Regions from separate parts of the Neobacillus sp. D3-1R genome, predicted to be linked through region 1. Evidence: predicted binding sites of a transcription regulator. Region 1 holds the regulator's gene; each other region holds the start of a gene.

Region 1 (2,208 bases):
GGAAAATTTTTAGGAAATACCCCTGCCAACTGGAAAATGGTTTATGTATCTTATTGGCTCCTCATTAGTTTTTCTATCACGACACTGATTGTACTTTTTATTTTAAGAAAAGAAATGAAATCCGATCAATTAGATAGAAGCCATACGATGTCATTTCAAAGGTCCTTGCTTTGGGCTTTCATCGGTATTTTCTTAGCCCTAATTTCACAATCGCTTGCTGCAAATATTGAAAATATGCTTGGAATTAAAATGGGTTCGGAAAACACGAAACAAATTATTAAGATTATTGAAACGTTCCCTCTTGTGATTATTGTTAGTTCCGTATTAGGACCTATTTTAGAGGAAATCGTCTTTCGAAAAATCATCTTTGGTTCACTTTACAAACGTTTTAATTTTTTCCTATCTGCCCTTATCAGCTCGGTTATCTTTGCATTAGCCCACACAGAGCCTGAACATACACTGCTTTACTCGGCTATGGGCTTTACCTTTGCCTTCCTATATGTAAAGACGAAACGAATCTGGGTTCCCATGTTTGCCCATGTAGCCATGAATACATTTGTTGTGTTAATTCAATCTGTTTTCAAAGAAGATATCGAAAAAATGATACAAGAAGCGGAAAAAGTTCAAAGCTTTATTTCATTTTTTTAAAATGATTTGGAGGATTTTATGAGATATTCACCTTTTGGCTCCGGCATCCTATATATTTTGCTAGGTAGTTTATTTACGTATTTTGCTATTCAAAATGTCCAAGAGGATGGCTGGGGCTTTTTCTCTTATCTATTAGTCATTCTTGCTACATTTGACGTAGGATCAGGGATAAAAATGATCGCCATCCATTACAAACTCAAAAAAACATTCAAAAAAAAATGAGTCCGCCTAATGGACTCATTTTTTATTCCTCTTCATCTGTCGAGTAATGTTTTAAGAAATAGATTAACGATTGTAGTTCGACTGCTAAATCAATATGGTGTACCCGAATAGAATTCGGTACATCTAATCGTGCTGGTGTAAAATTTAATATTCCTTTTACATTTGCGTTAACGAGTTTATCGGTAATACTTTGGGCAACAGGAGCTGGGACCGTAAGAATGGCTACTTGAATGTCTGACTTTACGATGATTTCCTCAAGTTCATCCATATGATATACCTTGACATCTCCGATGGTTGTCCCCACTTTTCCTTTATCTACATCAAACGCAAGTTCAATTTTAGTATTATTATTTTTTAAAAAATTGTAGTTTAAAAAAGCTGTTCCCAGGTTTCCAACACCTATGAGAGCCACTTTGGTTAATTCATCTTGGTCCAAGGTTTTTGAGAAAAAAGATAATAAGTAATTAACATTATATCCATAGCCCTTTTTCCCCAAGGCACCAAAGTACGAAAAGTCTCTTCGAATCGTTGCGGAATCAACTTTTACCGCCTCACTAAGTTCAGCTGAAGAAACACGCTGCTTTCCAGATGAATGTAAATTTTTTAAAAATCGATAATATAACGGCAATCTCTTTGCCGTCGCTTGTGGTATCTTCATCGTTTCATTATTCATTTACCATCCCATCCCCTACCTTGACTATTTATAACGTTTATTTAACTGGTTCAATCCTCTTAAAGTCACCATTTTTGCCGCCTGTTTTTTCGACAAGGAAGGTTGGTCCAATGACCATCCCTTTATCCACCGCTTTGCACATATCATAAACGGTTAAGGCACAAACGGATGCAGCTGTGAGCGCTTCCATCTCCACTCCCGTATTTCCTTTGGTTTTAACAGTAGCATAAATATGTAATATATAATCATCTTCCACGGCTTCCCAAGAAAAAGTTAAATCAATTCCTGTCAGCGGTATCGGATGACACATCGGAATAATGTCCCATGTCTTTTTGCAAGCCATGACGGCTGCTACTTGTGCGACAGCTAAGACGTCTCCCTTTTTCATGGTCTGATTGGTAATTCTTTCATAAATCTCTTTATTTAATCGAATACTAGATTGAGCAACAGCCGTTCGCACGGTCTCTGGCTTATTACTGACATCTACCATTTTTGCTCGGCCTTCTTCATTAAAATGCGTAAATTCTGCCATTTGATAGCTCCTCTCTCATTTAATATACACCATTTTTATCCTACTTGTTAAGACGATTGTAATTTTCTTCACATATATTACTGATGATTGCCGATACCATCAGATTAGGATACACTTGGTGTAGGTAAGAGGT
Region 2 (2,208 bases), 470 kb from region 1:
ACTTTTAGCGGTTATTCGTTTATACATCGGGTATTCTTGGTTAACAGCAGGATTTCATAAGCTAACTGGAGGATTTGATGCATCTGGCTACTTAGCAAATGCCGTAGCCAATCCAGTAAAAGGTCCAGATGGCAGCATGGTTTATGGTTGGTATGTAAGCTTCTTAAAGAGTTTCGCAATACCAAATGTTGATATCTTTAACACGATCGTTCCACTAGGTGAGTTTTTAGTTGGTTTAGGCTTAATCTTAGGATGCTTAACAACAGCAGCGATGTTCTTCGGACTTGTCATGAACTTTGCCTTCTTCCTAGCCGGAACAGTATCTCATATTCCTACTGACTTATTCTTTGGAGCTATCATTCTCTTCGCTGGTTTCAACGCTGGTGTATTCGGTTTAGACCGCTGGGTGATTCCATTCATCCGCAAGACTGTTTTCAAAAATAAAAAAGCTGTTGGAAATAACGCTTAACTATATGAGGTCGGGCACCATCCATTTGGATGGTGCCCATTTTATTGAAGAGACTATGTTATGAACAACAATTCTCTTCCGTTTCGCATAACAAATGTTCTTCATAAGCCCGATGAACAACTTATCTCACCATTTTCTTTCCAGAATTGTTTTTCATAAGTAAATTCGTGGCTTCTCCAGACAATACCGATCCACCCAACTTCATTACCAACAAAGCAATTAAAAAATTCTATAACATTACCGTTCATAAGTTGTTCAAAATGATATTACAGATATGTGAATGATTGCACAAACTTAACTTTTACAAATAAAAGTTTGCTATATTTACAGTGTAATCATTATTCATTCATTTTTTACTAAGGAGATGTTTCACATGTTAGTGAAATGGTTAAGAGAAAACACAATTGCCGCAGGTCTATTAGCAGTCATTCGTTTATATTTAGGATATTCTTGGTTAACAGCTGGTTTGCATAAGCTTACTGGAGGATTTGATGCTTCTGGATATTTAGCAAATGCAGTAGCAAATCCAGTAAAAGGTCCAGATGGCGGTTTAGTATACGGTTGGTACGTAAGCTTTTTAAAAGGCTTCGCTCTACCGAATGTTGATATCTTCAACACCATCGTTCCTCTTGGAGAATTCTTAATTGGTTTAGGACTAATCTTAGGTTGCTTAACAACAGCTGCGATGTTCTTTGGTTTAATGATGAACTTTGCGTTCTTCTTAGCTGGTACTGTATCTCATATCCCAACTGATTTATTCCTTGGAGCAATCATTCTATTCGCTGGTTTCAACGCTGGTCAATTCGGTTTAGACCGCTGGGTGATTCCTTACATCCGTAAAACAGTTTTCAAAAATAATAAAGCAGTTGCAAATAACGCTTAACTATAAGAGAGCAGGCACCATCCAATTGGATGGTGCCCGCTTTTTGATAAATAAATCTCTCCTTGATGGCAACAAAATGTTCATCATAGGCACGAACTTTACCATCCCCTGCTGGCACCGCCACCACCTGATGAACCACCGCCTCCACCGCGTGATCCACCACCACCGCCGCCTCGTCCACCACCACGAGACAAAATCGATAATATAAAATACGTAAGCGTGCCACCAAAAAACTTAAAATCAAGAAAAATCAAAACCACTACAATTAGGATGATGAGCCAGGTAGGTATACCTAATCCATTGTTTCCTGAATTACTCATCTGCGGCTGATCCAAACTTGGCGAAGACGGTCCAAAGATTTCCTTTGCATCTATCCCGTATTCTTGTAGGACCTCATATGTTAACACTTTATACGTTTGTAATATAGCTTGGTTGGGCTGTTGTTTTTGTAAAAGTGGAACGGTATATTCATCTAGAATCCGACCTACTTTTCCGTCTGGAAGTCTTCCTTCTAACCCATATCCGACTTCAATTCTTTCTTTTCGATCATTCATAGCCAAAACTAATAACACACCATTATTTTCCTTTTGACTACCAAGTCTATATTTTCGAAAAGCTTCATTTGAAAATTCCTCGATAGAATAGTCCTCAATTGAATCCACTGTCAGTACAGCAATTTGTGCAGTTGTACGATTTTCAACCTCTCGGCCCCAGTTTCTTAACTCAGCTCTTTCGGTTTCACTTAATACATTGGCAAAGTCTTGGACGTAAATATCCCCAACTGGATTTGGAATAGTTATTTCCTTAGCAAGTGCATTTCCGTTTACAAAAAGGAAAAAGGAAACGACTAGAAGAA
Region 3 (2,208 bases), 2.1 Mb from region 1:
TGTTTGCAAAAGCGAAATATAGCCGATTTATTGATGGTGTGCCAATTGGGATAAATGAAGAACATCACATATATTTGAAAAATGCAAAGCACCCACTTTTGGGAGATCTTGCTGTACCACTAAATCTCGAACTCGGCAATGGCTGCCACTCATTAGTGATTACAGGTCCAAATACAGGAGGAAAAACGGTAACGATTAAGACTGTTGGATTGTTAACAATCATGTTTCAATCAGGGCTTCATCTTCCTGTGGAAAGTGGATCTCAAATGAGTATTTTCCATAAAGTATTAGTAGATATTGGTGATGGGCAAAGTATTGAGCAAAACTTAAGTACCTTTAGTTCTAGAATTGTTAATATTGTTGAGATATTAAAGGAAGCCAACGATCGCTCGCTTGTATTGCTAGATGAACTAGGATCTGGAACTGACCCAGGTGAAGGGATGGGATTAGCAACAGCGATATTAGAACAATTGTATCTAAAAGGGTGTACGTTATTTGCAACAACGCATTATAGTGAAATAAAAGAATTTGCTTATCAGCATGAAGGATTTATTAATGGTTCAATGGAATTTGACTTAGAAACTTTAAGGCCAACTTATCGCCTTATTATAGGCAGAGGTGGGGATAGCCAAGCATTTGCCATTGCCTTAAAACTAGGATTACATCCGAAAATAATAGAAAAAGCTCATTTCATTACCTATAAAGAAACAAAAGAGTATAAAATACCTGAACAAGATTTTTCATTAAAAGCAGAGTTGGATAAACAGGTAATTATAAATCGACATCAACGTCGTGAAAAGAAAATAAAGGAAACAACAAGTCATATACAACTGTTTGAGATGGGTGATAATGTTAAAATCAGCTCAACTGATGAAATAGGAATTGTCTATAAAGGTCCGGATGCTAAAGGAAATTATATTGTTCAAATCAAAGGAGTAAAACAGGAAATCAATCATAAGCGATTGCATTTATATATTTCAAGTGCTGAGTTGTATCCAGCAGACTATGACTTTAATATTGTGTTTGACTCAGTAGAAAACCGTAAGAAAAAGAAACTGATGGAAAAAAGGCATATAGAAGGATTAAGTATAGAACACAACGAGGAATAAATACTTTATCAAATTAACGCGTCGGGGGTCAGACCCCCGACGCGTTAATTCGGTAAAGGACCATTTTTTGAGTTTTGTAAACGCTTAATAAATTGACATATTTCGTTCATTAACAAAAGGTAGAAATGGGTTTATGATGAATTTATCAAGATTGTGATGAAATTCACAAACAAAGAAAGGGTCTTGTGTGATGAATACATCTGCAATAGATTTAGTCATTGAGTTAGCGAAAAAGAAAAAGGGTTATTTAGAAACCTCACTGCTTCAATATTTAGTTAGAGCGGCTTTGTCAGGTGTTTACATTGGTTTTGGAATCATGATGTCCTATAGACTTGGAGAGTCATTTTTTGATGCACGCTCACCAGCTACCTCTTTAGTAAGTTCGATCTTTTTTGGTCTTGCTTTAGTTCTGATCATATATGGCGGGTCTGAATTGTTTACTGGCAATACGATGACATTTGTTATTAGTACCCTAAAAAAAGAGACCACTTGGAAGGACACCATTGAAAATTGGATTACCTGTTATTTAGGAAATTTAATGGGAGCTATTGGATTTGCTTTCATGGTGATGTTATCCGGATTATTTTCTTCACTAGACAATAGTCAATATCTTATGAATGTAGCAAGTCATAAGATGGAATTATCTACAATGGAATTATTTTTTAGAGCAATTCTTTGTAATTGGCTCGTATGCCTAGCAGTTTGGATTCCATTAAATATAAAAGGAGATGGAGCGAAGATTAGTGCGATGCTTTTATTGGTGTTTGCCTTTGTAGCTTCGGGATTTGAACATAGTGTAGCTAATATGGTTACCTTTTCCATTTCCTTAGCAGTTCCTCATCTTGAAGCTATTACTTTAACAGGTGCCATTCATAATTTAATTCCAGTAACCATTGGAAATATCATTGGTGGTGGTTTCTTTGTAGGTTTCCTCTATGTTTACTTGTCTTCCAAGCCTAAAGCAACAAATTTAATGCCAGTTATAAAAGAGGATACTCTGCAAACAAAAATTTCATAACAACAATCTAGACGGACCAAGCTTCGCAAAATCAAAATGGCTAAAATGGGTCCGTCTTTTATTTATATGGCTCTGTTAAAC

What was found. Region 1 encodes Rex, which represses fermentation and respiration genes when NADH is low (regulators of the CRP and FNR family bind a similar motif). Its sites were predicted from a motif close to TTGTGAAATATTTCACAA; they were not measured.
Region 2: a site for Rex is predicted at 744-761, ahead of ACSBPO_RS02580 (DoxX family membrane protein). Genes of this name have one in related genera too.
Region 3: a site for Rex is predicted at 1,261-1,278, ahead of ACSBPO_RS13230 (formate/nitrite transporter family protein). Genes of this name have one in related genera too.

What each region holds. Positions count from the first base shown of each region.
Region 1 is NZ_CP197471.1:45,373-47,580, reverse strand. Features, by position in the region: gene ACSBPO_RS00300 (CPBP family intramembrane glutamic endopeptidase) at 1-648, shown strand, start outside; gene ACSBPO_RS00295 (YdiK family protein) at 667-870, shown strand; gene ACSBPO_RS00290 (redox-sensing transcriptional repressor Rex) at 893-1,543, opposite strand; gene moaC (cyclic pyranopterin monophosphate synthase MoaC) at 1,581-2,075, opposite strand.
Region 2 is NZ_CP197471.1:516,660-518,867, reverse strand. Features, by position in the region: gene ACSBPO_RS02585 (DoxX family membrane protein) at 1-469, shown strand, start outside; gene ACSBPO_RS02580 (DoxX family membrane protein) at 843-1,352, shown strand; gene ACSBPO_RS02575 (TPM domain-containing protein) at 1,451-2,208, opposite strand, start outside.
Region 3 is NZ_CP197471.1:2,579,946-2,582,153, reverse strand. Features, by position in the region: gene ACSBPO_RS13235 (endonuclease MutS2) at 1-1,109, shown strand, start outside; gene ACSBPO_RS13230 (formate/nitrite transporter family protein) at 1,300-2,127, shown strand.